Thermobifida alba: one gene and its partner. The protein of the gene in region 1 interacts with the protein of each later gene in a pairwise test. Links are inferred from orthologs where the notes say so. Each region holds a gene or a part of one and is shown on either strand. Other genes may lie near its edges.

What was found.
Region 2: the proteins of rsfS (region 1) and FOF52_RS04630 interact in binary tests that used the Escherichia coli proteins (3 or more experiments, as listed by UniProt). The link is inferred for Thermobifida alba from one-to-one orthologs.

The regions. Positions count from the first base shown.
Region 1 is NZ_CP051627.1:2,461,893-2,468,407, reverse strand. What follows is about bases 1,171-4,004. They hold rsfS (ribosome silencing factor), read left to right. Parts: upstream 1,171-2,302; coding sequence 2,303-2,707; downstream 2,708-4,004. Other genes in these bases: FOF52_RS10925 (histidine phosphatase family protein), read left to right, coding at 2,753-3,379; nadD (nicotinate-nucleotide adenylyltransferase), read left to right, coding at 1,626-2,264; FOF52_RS10940 (M48 family metallopeptidase), read right to left, coding at 1,171-1,472. Outside these bases: more of FOF52_RS10940, read right to left, coding at 429-1,170; FOF52_RS10910 (pectate lyase family protein), read left to right, coding at 4,677-6,221; FOF52_RS10905 (ATP-dependent DNA helicase), read left to right, coding at 6,475-6,515. UniProt on the Escherichia coli protein: Functions as a ribosomal silencing factor. Interacts with ribosomal protein uL14 (rplN), blocking formation of intersubunit bridge B8.
Region 2 is NZ_CP051627.1:1,004,086-1,010,657, forward strand. What follows is about bases 1,380-4,270. They hold FOF52_RS04630 (ATP-binding protein), read left to right. Parts: upstream 1,380-2,224; coding sequence 2,225-3,316; downstream 3,317-4,270. Other genes in these bases: FOF52_RS04625 (DUF5691 domain-containing protein), read left to right, coding at 1,380-2,222; FOF52_RS04635 (DUF5682 family protein), read left to right, coding at 3,316-4,270. Also shown: FOF52_RS04620 (SWIM zinc finger family protein), read left to right, coding at 1-660; more of FOF52_RS04625, read left to right, coding at 744-1,379; more of FOF52_RS04635, read left to right, coding at 4,271-5,535; FOF52_RS04640 (VWA domain-containing protein), read left to right, coding at 5,553-6,572.

The DNA of each region.
Region 1 (6,515 bases):
CAGACACCGAGCTGACTGGTCTCCACACACTTACATCACTCGTGTCAACCGTCATTGGTTGACGGAATCGTGCATCCTTTCTCTATTCCGCAGAAACGGGTCGTGGCGGAGCGGAGCGCCGGGCCGGGGCGGAGTGGGGGGAGCCGGACCTGGAGAGTCCGTTCTCACCTGGGCATATGCCGAACGGAACGGAGGGTGGGGGACCGGGGCTGCGGGAGGGGGAACCGGACGCGGCCCTGGGCGTTTCGCTGTGTGAATTCTGTCACGGCCTATCGGGGGTGCGCTGGCATTCCGGTTTTCTTACCTGGATTTTAAATTTCCTATTCTTCTGAAAACGGAAAAGCCGGGTGTGCGGCGCACTTCCCGGCTTCGGATTCTGTGGGCCCGCCGTCCGGCCGGCTCGCGGCCGCGCCGGGACCAGCGGGGGATCAGGCGGAGCCGCGGCGTCCCGCCGGACCGTTCTTCCACCGGTCCGCCACCGTGTCGAAGATCTTGCCCCCGGTGGCCGCCGCACCGCCCACGACGTCGCGCAGCGTCCCCACCAGCGGGTCGGCGGTGCGCTCCCAGGCCTCCCGGTAGGACTGGGCGGCGCTGCGGGCCTCCTCGCCGATCCGGGCGTCGGCGTCGGTGTCGCGGCGCGGGTAGTCCCCGTCGAGGATGCGCCGGTAGTCGCCGTCCTTGATCCAGCGGTCCAGTTCGGCGAGCCGGACCACCGCGAACGGGTGGGTGTGCCCCTGGGTGATCAGCAGCTTCAGGAAGCCGTCGCGCACGTCCTCGGCCGCGTCGTACTCCCGGGCCTGCTCCAGGAACGCGTCGACGTTCATCTCGGCCAGCCGCGACCCCCCGGCCATCTTCATCAGCGCCCGCTTGGCCGCCTCCGGGTCCTGCGCGGCCAGCAGCCCGGCGCGGTCGCAGGACAGCTCCGACTTGCGGTACCACTCCTCCAGCGCCGCGACGATCGCGCGCAGGCCGACGTAGCCCAGCGGGATCCACGCGACCCGCGCCGCCAGCCGGACCAGCGCCAGCAGCATCGTGCGGTACACGGCGTGCCCGGACAGGATGTGGCCCACCTCGTGGCCCACGACGAACCGCTGCTCCTCGGCGTCGAGCAGGTCGAACAGCCCGGTGGTCATGACGATGAAGGGGCGGTCGCTGCCGATCGCCATGGCGTTGGGCTGCGGGTTCATCTGGATGTACAGCTCGGGGACCCGGTCGAGGTCCAGGATGTAGGCGGCGTCGCGCACGTAGTCGTGGACGTCGGGGAACTGGCGTTCGTCCACCCGCACGGCGCTGGCGAGGAACATCAGCCGCAGCGCCCGCTCGTTGAACAGGCCGGACAGACGTTTGAAGAGGTCGTCGAAGCCGCGCAGCGACCGCAGGGCGACCAGTGCGCCGCGATCCGCCGGATGCTCGTAGGCGCGGGAGGAGATGTCGCGGAGTCGGATACGGGCGCGGTCAGGAGTAGTCGGCATGTCTGCATGCTATGCGTGACCATTCCGTAATTCCATGCCTTGCGCGGGCACGGCGGCGCCTCTTCGGCGGGGCCGCGCGAAGCGGCCGGAACGGGGCGGACTACCCTCGGAACCGGAGGACCAGCCCCGACCACCGGGGACGAGACGAGAGCGTTGACCGTGCCCGAGGAGAAGACGACCACGCGGGGGAAGAGACCTCCGCGCCGCATCGGCATCATGGGCGGCACCTTCGACCCCATCCACCACGGACACCTGGTGGCCGGCAGCGAGGTGGCCCACCTGTTCGACCTCGACGAGGTGATCTTCGTCCCCGCGGGACACCCCTGGCAGAAGCAGCGCAGGGGGAGCCGGGTCACCCCGGCCGAGCACCGCTACCTGATGACGGTGATCGCCACCGCGGAGAACCCCCAGTTCCGGGTGAGCCGGATCGAGATCGACCGGGAGGGCCCGACCTACACCATCGACACCCTGCGGCAGATGCGCCAGCAGTACGGCCCTGACGTGGAACTGTTCTTCATCACCGGGGCGGACGCGCTGGGCGCTATTCTGAGCTGGCACAACGCGGATGAACTCTTTGAACTCGCGCATTTCGTAGGCTGTAACCGACCGGGGCACCGGCTCACCGACTCCGGCCTGCCCGAGGGCAAGGTCTCCCTGGTGGAGATCCCCGCCCTGGCCATCTCCTCGACCGAGTGTCGGGAGCGGGTCCGCAAGGGCGAGCCCATCTGGTACCTGGTGCCCGACGGCATCGTCCGCTACATCAACAAGACCGGGCTCTACCTCGATGACTAGGAGGCGGGGTAGCGGCCCATGAGAGGCAGCTAGCACCTGTGACCGCCACGGACCGGACCGTTGAACTCGTCGGCATCGCCGCCGCCGCAGCAGCCGACAAACTCGCCCAGGACATCGTCGCCTACGACGTCAGCGACCAGCTCGTCATCACCGACGCCTTCATGCTGTGCTCCGCACCCAACGACCGCCAGGTCAGGGCCATCGTCGACGAGGTCGAGGAACGCCTGCTGCGCCAGGCGGGCGCCAAGCCTGTGCGCCGCGAGGGCGAGCGCGACGGCCGCTGGGTGCTGCTGGACTACATCGACCTCGTCGTGCACGTCCAGCACGAGGAGGAGCGCGGCTACTACGGCCTGGAGCGGCTGTGGAAGGACTGCCCGGAGATCGCCCTGCCGGAGGGGGCCCGGGGAGCCGACCGTGTCGTGGACGGCCCGGACAGCCGTTGAGCCGCCGCACCATCCGCAGCCTCTTTTTCGGACAGGAGTGAGCCTGTGGCCGAGACACGCCGTGTGATCTGCTGGCGCCACGGACAGACCGACTGGAACGTCGAGAACCGTTTCCAGGGGCAGCTCGACATCCCCCTGAACAAGACGGGCATCGCCCAGGCCGAACGGGCCGCCCAACTGCTCGCCCTGCTGCGCCCCGACGCGATCATCGCCTCCGACCTGCGGCGGGCCTCCGACACCGCGCACGCCCTGGCGCGGATCACGGGACTGACCGTGACCCACGACCCCGCGCTGCGCGAACGCTTCGGCGGCCCGTGGGAGGGGCTGTCCCGTGCCGAGATCGCCGCGGGCTGGCCCGAGCAGCTGCCGACCATGGACATCCCCGGCGGGGAGGACATGCCCACCGTCGGGGCACGGGTGGCCGAGGCCATCGAGCGCGGCCTGGAGAAGGTGCCCGAGGGCGGCACGCTCGTCGTCGCCAGCCACGGCGCGGCCCTGCGCGCGGGGATCCACACCATGCTCGGCCTGCCTCCGGACCAGCTGGAGGCTCTGGGGTCGCTGAGCAACTGCTCCTGGTCCGTGCTCGGCCCCCGCCGCCTCGGCGGCTGGCGCCTGCTGGAGCACAACGCGGGCACCCTGCCCGAGGACAAGGTGCTGGGCGACGACCGTTAACCGTTTCGACTAACGCGGAGAATTCCGCTATCGTTCTGGGAGTCGGCGGGCAGCGGCCCGCAGACTCCGCAAGGGGCTATGGCGCAGTTGGTAGCGCGCTTCCATGGCATGGAAGAGGTCTGGGGTTCGAATCCCCATAGCTCCACAGCGTTCGACACGAACAGAAGCCGCCCCGCCTCCCGGCGGGGCGGTCGTGTTTCTCGGAGCCGGACGGAAACCGCGGCCGGGCCACGCGACGGCGAGAGCCCCGTCCCCGACGGAAGAGAGCCGAAGAGCGCGGCCCGCACGCGGGCCCACCGTCGTCGCGGCCCTCCGAAGCGCCGGCAGCGACCCCCGCTTCCCAGCCGCCACGCGGCCGCCCCGTCGCCCGTGCTGGTAAGCGCATTCCGTGCGAGTTTCCCGGTGGGGTCGCCGTCGCGGGCGGAGGGCGGCGGGCAGGGACCGCCCGAGAGGTCGGACCGGTGCCCGTCGCGGTGCGGTGGCGCGGTCCACGGTGCCCACGGCCCCCTCGGCGCCGTCTCCCGGGGCCGCTCCTGGGCGAGGGGCGCCCGGGACGGACCCGGGGCGACCGGGGAGCGGGGCCGGGGCGGCGGGAGGGGGCCGGCGCCGCTCACCCGCCGGAGCCGCTGGTCCCGGCGGGCGAGCGGGGGCGGGGACACGGGCTGCCCGCCGCGCGCGGCACGGGATGGACGGAGCACCCCCCAAGATCCGGTAGAGTTGTTCCTGCCGCAAGGGGCTATGGCGCAGTTGGTAGCGCGCTTCCATGGCATGGAAGAGGTCTGGGGTTCGAATCCCCATAGCTCCACGTCGAGGCCCGCGAGGTCGACGGACTCCGTCCGTCCCCCTCGCGGGCCTGTTGCTTTTCGGGGGCCTCCGGGGCGTTCGCCGGCCGGCTCGCGGACGGTGCACGGGAGCCGGTCCGACCTCTCCGGCCGGAGGGGGCCGCGTTGTCTCCGGGCCCCGCAGAGCGGCGGGCGCGCCGCGGCCGGTCCCGTACGCCGGGAGGCGCCCACCGGTGACGGCTTCCCCGCCCCCACCGTGCCGCCCCGGCCGCGACAGGGCGCCCCGTGCGGCCCGCCGCGCCCTCGACGGGCGCTCCGGGCCGGCGGCGCGGTGGAGGCCACCCGAATCCGAAATTTTCGGGAGTCGGGGAACCCGCAGGACACAGCGGTGAGGGACAGCCGAAACAGAGAGTTTCCCCACACTCGGGCGTCCCGTCCCCCTTGACACGGAAAGCGCTTTCTCTATTCTCAAGGAAAGCACCTCGGTGCTTACGCTCTACTACGGAAGGTGAGCAGTGGGACGATCCATTGCGCGTCGACTCGTGTCGACGCTGGCCACTGCGGCCCTGGTGACCGCTGGTCTGGCCCTGCCGATGGCCTCGGCGTCGGCGCAGACCGGCAGCGCCACGGGTTACGCGGCCCAGAACGGTGGCACCACCGGCGGCGCGGGCGGACAGCGGGTGCGGGCCACCACCGGGACCCAGATCCACCAGGCCCTGTGCGCACGGCCCAGCACCAGCACCCCGATCATCATCGAGGTCGAAGGAACCATCAACCACGGCAACACCTCCAAGGTGTCGGGAAGCGGTTGCGACACCGCCGACGACGTGATCGAGCTCAAGAAGGTCAGCAACGTCACGATCGTCGGCGTCGGCCGCGGAGCCGTGTTCGACCAGCTGGGCATCCACATCCGGGAGTCCAGGAACATCATCATCCAGAACGTGACCATCCGGAACGTCAAGAAGTCCGGCTCTCCCACCTCCAACGGCGGTGACGCCATCGGGATGGAGAAGGACGTCCGCAACGTCTGGGTGGACCACGTCACCCTGGAGGCCTCGGGCGGGGAGTCGCAGGGCTACGACGGCCTCTTCGACCTGAAGAACAACACCCAGTACGTCACCCTCTCCTACAGCATCCTGCGCAACTCCGGCCGCGGCGGCCTGGTCGGGTCCAGCGAGAGCGACCGCTCCAACAGCTACATCACGTACCACCACAACCTGTACGAGAACATCGACTCGCGTGCCCCCCTGCTGCGCGGCGGCGTGGCGCACATGTACAACAACCACTACGTGGGGCTGAACAAGTCCGGCATCAACTCCCGTGCCGGGGCCCGCGCGAAGGTGGAGAACAACTACTTCAAGAACTCCAAGGACGTCCTGGGCACCTTCTACACCAACGAGAGGGGCTACTGGGAGGTCCGGGGCAACATCTTCGACAACGTGACCTGGTCCAGCCAGGGCAACGAGAACTACCCCGCCGGCCCCAACCCGCAGTCCACCACGTCGGTGAGCATCCCGTACTCCTACCGGATGGACGACGCCGGCTGCGTGCCGCAGGTCGTGGCGCAGACCGCGGGCGCCAACAAGGGCAACCGGGTCTCGGACGGCAACTGCCGGTCGCAGGACCCGGGGCCGGGCGATCCCGGCCCCGGTGACCCCGGTCCCGGCGACCCGGGCCCGGGCGACCCGAACCCCGGCGGCCCCAACCTCAGCCTCGGGGCCGGCGCCGACGGCTCCAGCAAGGCCAGCGGGACCAGCTACGGCAACGTCATCGACGGCAACATGAGCACCTACTGGTCGCCGAGCGGCTCGACCGGTCGCATCTCGGTCAAGTGGGGCTCCACCACCACGGTGTCGGCGATCAACATCCGCGAGGCGGCCGGGGCCGAGGGCAACATCGGCTCCTGGCGGGTCGTCAACAACGACACCGGAGCTGTCCTGGCCACCGGCAGCGGAGCGGGCGTCATCACCTTCGCCCCGACGACGCTGCGCAAGATCAACTTCGAGATCACCAGCTCGAACGGCACACCGCGCGTCGCGGAGTTCGAGACCTACGGTTAACCGCCGCACGACGGCGGAACCGGCCCGGCCGAGTCCGGGACCGGCAGGGTGGCCCCGGCGGTCCGATCCGCCGGGGCCACCCCCGTGCGCGCTCCCCGGTGGCGGCCGACGCCCGCCCGGCACGGACGCGGCGCGGGGAAGGGGCGCAGCCCCCGCCGCCGGCGGCGGGGAGACGCCGACGGGCGACCGGCGGGCCCGGGTCCGCTGTGGACAACCGGCGGTGCGCGGTCCGCAGGAGGGGTACTGTCGGTGCGTGTCTGATCTTCCCGACGTCGAAACACTCCTCGACGCCGC
Region 2 (6,572 bases), 1.5 Mb from region 1 along the record:
GCGCTGCTGCACCTGCTGTGCGTCGGCTACCGCCGCCGCGACGAACTGCCCGCGGGGCTGGGCGCCGCGGTTCGCGCCCGCGTCGGCCTCCCGCTGCCCGACCCCGACGAGACCGTCCGCGACCACTGGTACGTCCTGGGCCGCCACGACTTCGACGCCGGACAGCGGGTGCGCGGACGGCGGATCTGGCTGCGCGGCCGCGACACCGGGCGCACCGCCGCGCTGCTGTCCTTCGCCCACGGGGGGCGGGCCCTCGACACCCCGGCGCGGGTCGGCACCCTGCTCGACGCCGACCTCGCCCTCCACCCCGCGGAGAACCGCGCCGTGGTCGCCGCACGCCACGCCGAACAGCGCGTCGGCGCCCCGCCCGGCGGCTCCGTCGCCGACGCGCTGGACGACGTCTCCCGCGCCCTGGCCGACGACCCGTGGCGCGACGTGTGGCCGGTGGTGCTCGCCGACGCCGTCGTCGCCCACGACGACGGCTGGTGGATCGTCGACCCCTCCGGCGACGCCCTGCCGCTGCTCGTCGACGACGCCGGCTGGAAGCTGTTCAGCATCAGCGGCGGCCGGGGCCTCACCGCAGCGGGCGAGTGGACCCCCGACGGGCTGCGCCCGCTCACCGTGTGGGACGCCCGGGGACGGGCCGTTCCGGTCGCCTGACCCGCGTCCCGCCCGGCGACACCGCCCCCGACCCCCACCCGCCCGCTGTGCGCAGTGCCCGTGCCATCCCGAAAGGAAGCCACGTGACCGACCCCGACCCCTGGCCCGACCTCGTGTCGACGGCCCTGGTGGGTACCTCCCGGCGCGCCGTGCCGCCCACGCCCGGCCTGCCCGGGGCCAGCGGCGGCGACCCCGCCACCGCGCTGCTCGACCGCGCCGCCCTGGCCGCCGTGCGGCGCCGCGCGGGACAGCGCCCCCGCCGGATCGCCCCGCCGCCGCCCGCCCCGGACGAGACCGCACCCCTGATCGACGGCCCGGCCCTGGTCCGGCTGCAGTCGATCCTCGCCGGAAGGCACCCCGAGGTCCTGCCCGAATGGCTGGACCTCGCCGCCGCAACCGGCCGCCGGCTCCCCCCGGAGGTCCTGCCCGCGCTGCTCGACCGGGCCCGCAGCAACACGCAGGTCCGTCCCGTCCTGGCCCGCCTCGGCGGCGCCCGCGCCCGCTGGCTGGCCGAACACAACCCGGCCTGGCTCTTCTTCCTGGAGAGCGCCGACCCCGAGGAGACCGTCTTCGACCCCGAGGCCTGGAAGACCGGCACCCCCGCGCTGCGCCGCCTCCACCTCGCCGCGCTGCGCCGCACCGACCCCGCCGCGGCCCGCGACCTGCTCGCCCAGACCTGGACGCACGAACGCGCCGACCAGCGCCACGCGCTCCTGGCGACCCTGGAGACCGGACTGTCGGAGGAGGACGAACCGCTGCTCGCCACGGCGCTGCGCGACCGCACCCACCGGGTGCGCGTCCTGGCCGCGGTCCTGCTCATGCGGCTGCCCGGCAGCGACACCGGCCGCCGCCTGGCCGAGCAGACGGCCCGCCTGCTGCGCGTCGACGACTCGGGCGGCACCCGCAGGATCGTCGTCGACCAGCCCGGCGACGTCGACGCCGAGTTCACCTCCCTGCTCGACCCGGGGACCAAGAAGAAGAAGGAGAAGGACGAGCAGCAGACCCCCGCGGCGCGGGTGCGCCCCCTGCTGTCCCAGATCCCCCCGGCCACCTGGATCGGCCGCCTCGGCGACACCCCCCGACAGGTGCTGGACGCCGTCGCGGACCCCGAGGTCCGCAGCATCCTCGCCAACGCGGCGGCACTGCACGGCGACCTGGACTGGGCACGGGCGCTCCTGGACTCCATGACCCCGGCGGCGTTCGACCTCCCCGAGGCGGAGTGCCGGATGGCCGGCCTGCTGGCCCTGCTGCCCCGCGACGAGCAGCACGCCTGGGCGCTGCGCTGGGAGAGCGGGCGGCTCCACATCCCGCACCGCTTCGGCGCCCTGCTCGACGCACTGGACTTCCCGTGGAACAGGGAACTGAGCGAACGCATGGCCGACCGGCTGCTCGCCGAGGACCAGGACCCCCACCGCCTGTACCAGGTGCGCGAGCACGCCTCCCGGCACCTCGACCCCGGCCTGTACGAGCGCTTCGCCGCCGAAGGCGCTGGCAACCGCCGCCTCACCGACCTCGTCAACACCCTCAGATTCCGTCACGACATGCGCAAGGAGCTGACCTGACCATGACCGCCACCCCCGCCGTGCTGCGCCCCCACGCCGAACAGGCCTACGCCGAGGAACTCGCCGCCCTCGCCAAGGCCGACGACCGCCCCCGCCCGCCCGGCTGGAAGCTGTCGCCGTGGGCCGTCACCCAGTACGTCCTCGGCGCCACCCTCGACGACGGCACCGAGATCACCCCCAAGTACGTGGGCGCGCGCCGCATCGTCGAGGTCGCCGTCGCCACCCTGGCCACCGACCGCGCCCTGCTGCTGCTCGGCGTGCCCGGCACCGCCAAGACCTGGCTGTCCGAACACCTCGCCGCCGCCATCTCCGGCGACTCCACCCTGCTGGTCCAGGGCACCGCGGGCACCGCCGAGGAAGCGGTGCGCTACGGCTGGAACTACGCCCGCCTGCTCGCCGAGGGCCCCTCCGAGAAGGCCCTGGTGCCCAGCCCCGTCATGACCGCCATGGCCGAGGGCCGCCTGGCCCGCGTCGAGGAACTCACCCGCATCCCCTCCGACGTGCAGGACGCGCTGATCACCATCCTGTCGGAGAAGACCCTGCCGGTGCCCGAACTCGGCATCGAGGTGCAGGCCCAGCGCGGCTTCAACATCATCGCCACCGCCAACGACCGCGACCGCGGCGTCAACGACCTGTCCAGCGCGCTGCGCCGCCGCTTCAACACCGTCGTGCTGCCGGTCCCGCAGACCGCCGACGACGAGGTCGAGATCGTCACCCGCCGCGTCGCCCAGCTGGGCCGCAACCTCGACCTGCCCGAGGTGCCCGCCTCCCTCACCGAGATCCGCCGCGTCGTCACCGTCTTCCGGGAACTGCGCAACGGCATCACCGAGGACGGCCGCACCAAGGTCAAGTCCCCCAGCGGCACCCTCAGCACCGCCGAGGCCATCTCCGTCATCACCAACGGCATCGCCCTGGCCGCGCACTTCGGCGACGGCGTGCTGCGCCCCACCGACGTCGCCGCCGGCATCAGCGGCGCGGTCGTGCAGGACCCCGTCTCCGACGGCGTGGTGTGGCGCGAGTACCTGGAGACCGTGGTCCGCGAACGCGAGGACTGGGACGACTTCTACGCCGCCTGCCGGGAGGCGAGCCACTGATGCCCGCACTCGACACCGACCGCGTCCACGTCCTGGGCGTCCGCCACCACGGCCCCGGGTCGGCGCGCGCGGTCCGGGCCGAACTGGAGCGGCTGCGCCCCGACGCGGTCCTCATCGAAGGCCCCCCCGAAGCCGACGCGCTCGTCGGGCACGTCGGCGGCCTGGAACCGCCGGTGGCGCTGCTCGCCTACGACCGCTCCGAACCGTCCCGCGCCGCGTTCTGGCCGTTCGCGGTCTTCTCCCCGGAGTGGCAGGCGCTGCGCTACGCCGCCGAGCACGGCGCCGAGGTGCGCTTCTGCGACCTGCCCGCCGCCCACACCCTGGCCGCGCGCACCGAAGAAGAGGAGGAGACCGGAGAGGGGGAGGCGCCGCGCGTGCGCGTCGACCCGCTCGGCGTCCTCGCCGAGGCCGCCGGCTACGACGACCCCGAACGCTGGTGGGACGACGTGGTGGAGCAGCGCCGCGACGGCGGCCCCTCCCCGTTCCCCGCCATCGCCGAGGCCATGGCCGCGGTCCGCGCCGAACTCGCCCCCGAACCCGAGACCGAGCACGAGGCCCGCCGCGAGGCGCACATGCGCCAGGTGCTGCGCGCCGCCCTGCGCGCCGGGCACGAACGGATCGCCGTGGTCTGCGGCGCCTGGCACGTGCCCGCCCTGCTGGAACTGCCCGCCGCCACCGCCGACGCCCGCCTGCTGCGCGGCCTGCCCAAGACCAGGGTCGCCACCACCTGGATCCCGTGGACCCACGGACGGCTCGCCGCCGCCAGCGGCTACCGCGCCGGAGTACGCTCCCCCGGCTGGTACCACCACCTGTTCACCACGCCCGACCGGCCCGTGGAACGGTGGCTCACCGAGACCGCACGCCGACTGCGGGACCGCGGCCACGCGGTCTCCTCCTCCCACGTCATCGAGGCGGTACGGCTGTGCGAGACCCTGGCGGCGCTGCGCGGCCGCCCACTGGCCGGACTGGAGGAGACCGCCGAGGCCACCTCCGCGGTGCTGTGCGAGGGAGCGGAACTGCGCGCCCGCCTCGTGCACGACGAGATGGCCCTGGGGGAGCGGCTCGGCGCGGTCCCGCCGGACACGCCCACCGTCCCGCTCCAGCGCGACCTCGCCGCCCAGCAGAAGCGGCTGCGCCTCAAACCCGGGGCACTGGACCGGGACCTCGTCCTCGACCTGCGCAAGGACGTGGACCGGGAACGCAGCGTCCTGCTGCACCGGCTGGGACTGCTCGGCGTGCCGTGGGGCGCCCCGCGCCGCGACACCGTGCGGTCGCGCGGCACGTTCCGCGAGACGTGGGCCCTGCGCTGGGAACCCGAGTACGACCTCGCGGTCATCGAGGCCAGCCGGTGGGGCACCACCGTCGCCGCCGCGACCGCCGCCCGCGTCCGGGACCGCGCCGCCGACGCCGACCTGCCCGCGCTGACCGCACTCGTCGAGGACTGCCTGCTCGCCGACCTGCCCGACGCCCTCACCGACACGGTGGCGCAGCTCTCGCGGCGGGCCGCCGAGGACGCCGACATCCAACGGCTGATGAGGGCGCTGCCGCCGCTGGCGCGCTCCGTCCGCTACGGCAGCGTCCGCCGCTTCGACGCCGACGCGCTGCGCGGCGTCGCCGTGGAGATGCTGCGCCGCGTCTGCGCGGGCCTCACCGTCGCGGTCACCGGCTTGGACGAGGCGGCGGCGGTCCCGGTGGCCGCCGACGTCGACGCCACCCACACGGCGGCGGTCCTGCTCGGCGGCGACGCCGAAACCGGATGGCTGGACGCCCTGGAGGCCCTCGCGCCGCGCAGCGGCGTCCCCGGCCGCCTCAGCGGACGCGCACACCGCCTCCTGCGCGACAGCGGCCGCCTGGACGCCGACACCCTGCGCCTGCGCCTCAGCCAGGTCGCCTCGCCCGGCACCCCGCCCGAACGCACCGCCGCCTGGATCGAGGGCTTCGCGGCCGACAGCGGGCTGCTGCTGGTGCACGACAGCGCCCTGCTGGACCTCATCGACCAGTGGCTGACCGGGCTGAGCGGACGCGCCTTCGTCGACGTGCTGCCGCTGCTGCGCCGCACCTTCGGCGGCTTCACCGCGGCCGAACGCCGCTCCATCGCCGAGCTGGTGGTCCGCGGCGGCGTCGACCGCGACCCCGCCGAGCAGCCGGTCGACACCGGACGGGCCGCCGCCGCGGTGGCCGCGGCCGCCGCGGTCCTCGGCCTGCCCGCCCACACCTGAGAGCACGGAAGGCAACGATGCACGACGACTTCGACCCCGCGGCGTCCGCCGAACGGGTGCGCCGCTGGCGGCTGGTGCTGGGCAACAAGGCCGAGGACGCCTGCGCCGCGTCGCTCGGCGGCGGCCCGGGCACCGTCCTCACCGGCGACGACGCCCGCATGGACGCCGCGCTCGCCGCCCTGTACAACCGCTCCGACGAAGGCGTGGAGGACCTCGGCGGGCGGCGCGGCGCCACCCTCGGCGCCTCCGCGCCGAGGGTGGCGCGCTGGCTCGGCGACATCCGCGACTACTTCCCCGCCAGCGTGGTCCGGGTCATGCAGCAGGACGCCCTGCACCGGCTCAACCTGCGGCAGCTCCTGCTGGAACCGGAGATGATGGAGGCCGTCGAACCCGACGTCCACCTCGTGGGCACCCTGCTGTCCCTCAAGGACGTCATGCCCGACACCGCCCGCGAGACGGCGCGCGCCGTGGTCCGCCGGGTCGTGGAGGACCTGGAACGCAGACTGGCCCAGCACACCCGCTCCACGGTGCAGGGCGCGCTGGACCGCTCGGCGCGCACCACCCGCCCCCGCCGCGTCTCCGACATCGACTGGGACCGCACCATCCGCCGCAACCTCCAGCACTACCTGCCCGACCACCGCACCGTCGTACCGCAGACCCTCGTCGGCTACGGGCGGCGCAGCAGGGGCGTGCAGCGCGACGTCGTCCTCGCCGTCGACCAGAGCGGGTCGATGGCCTCCTCCGTGGTCTACGCCAGCGTGTTCGGCGCGGTGCTGGGGTCGATGCGGACCCTGCGCACCTCCCTGGTGGTGTTCGACACCGCCGTGGTCGACCTCACCGAGCACCTGAGCGACCCCGTGGAGGTGCTGTTCGGCACCCAGCTCGGCGGCGGCACCGACATCAACCGGGCCATCGCCTACGGCCAGAGCCTCATCACCCGGCCCGCCGACTCGGTGTTCGTGCTCATCAGCGACCTGTACGAGGGCGGCATCCGCGACGAGATGGTGCGCCGGGTCGCGGAGATGACCGCGGCCGGG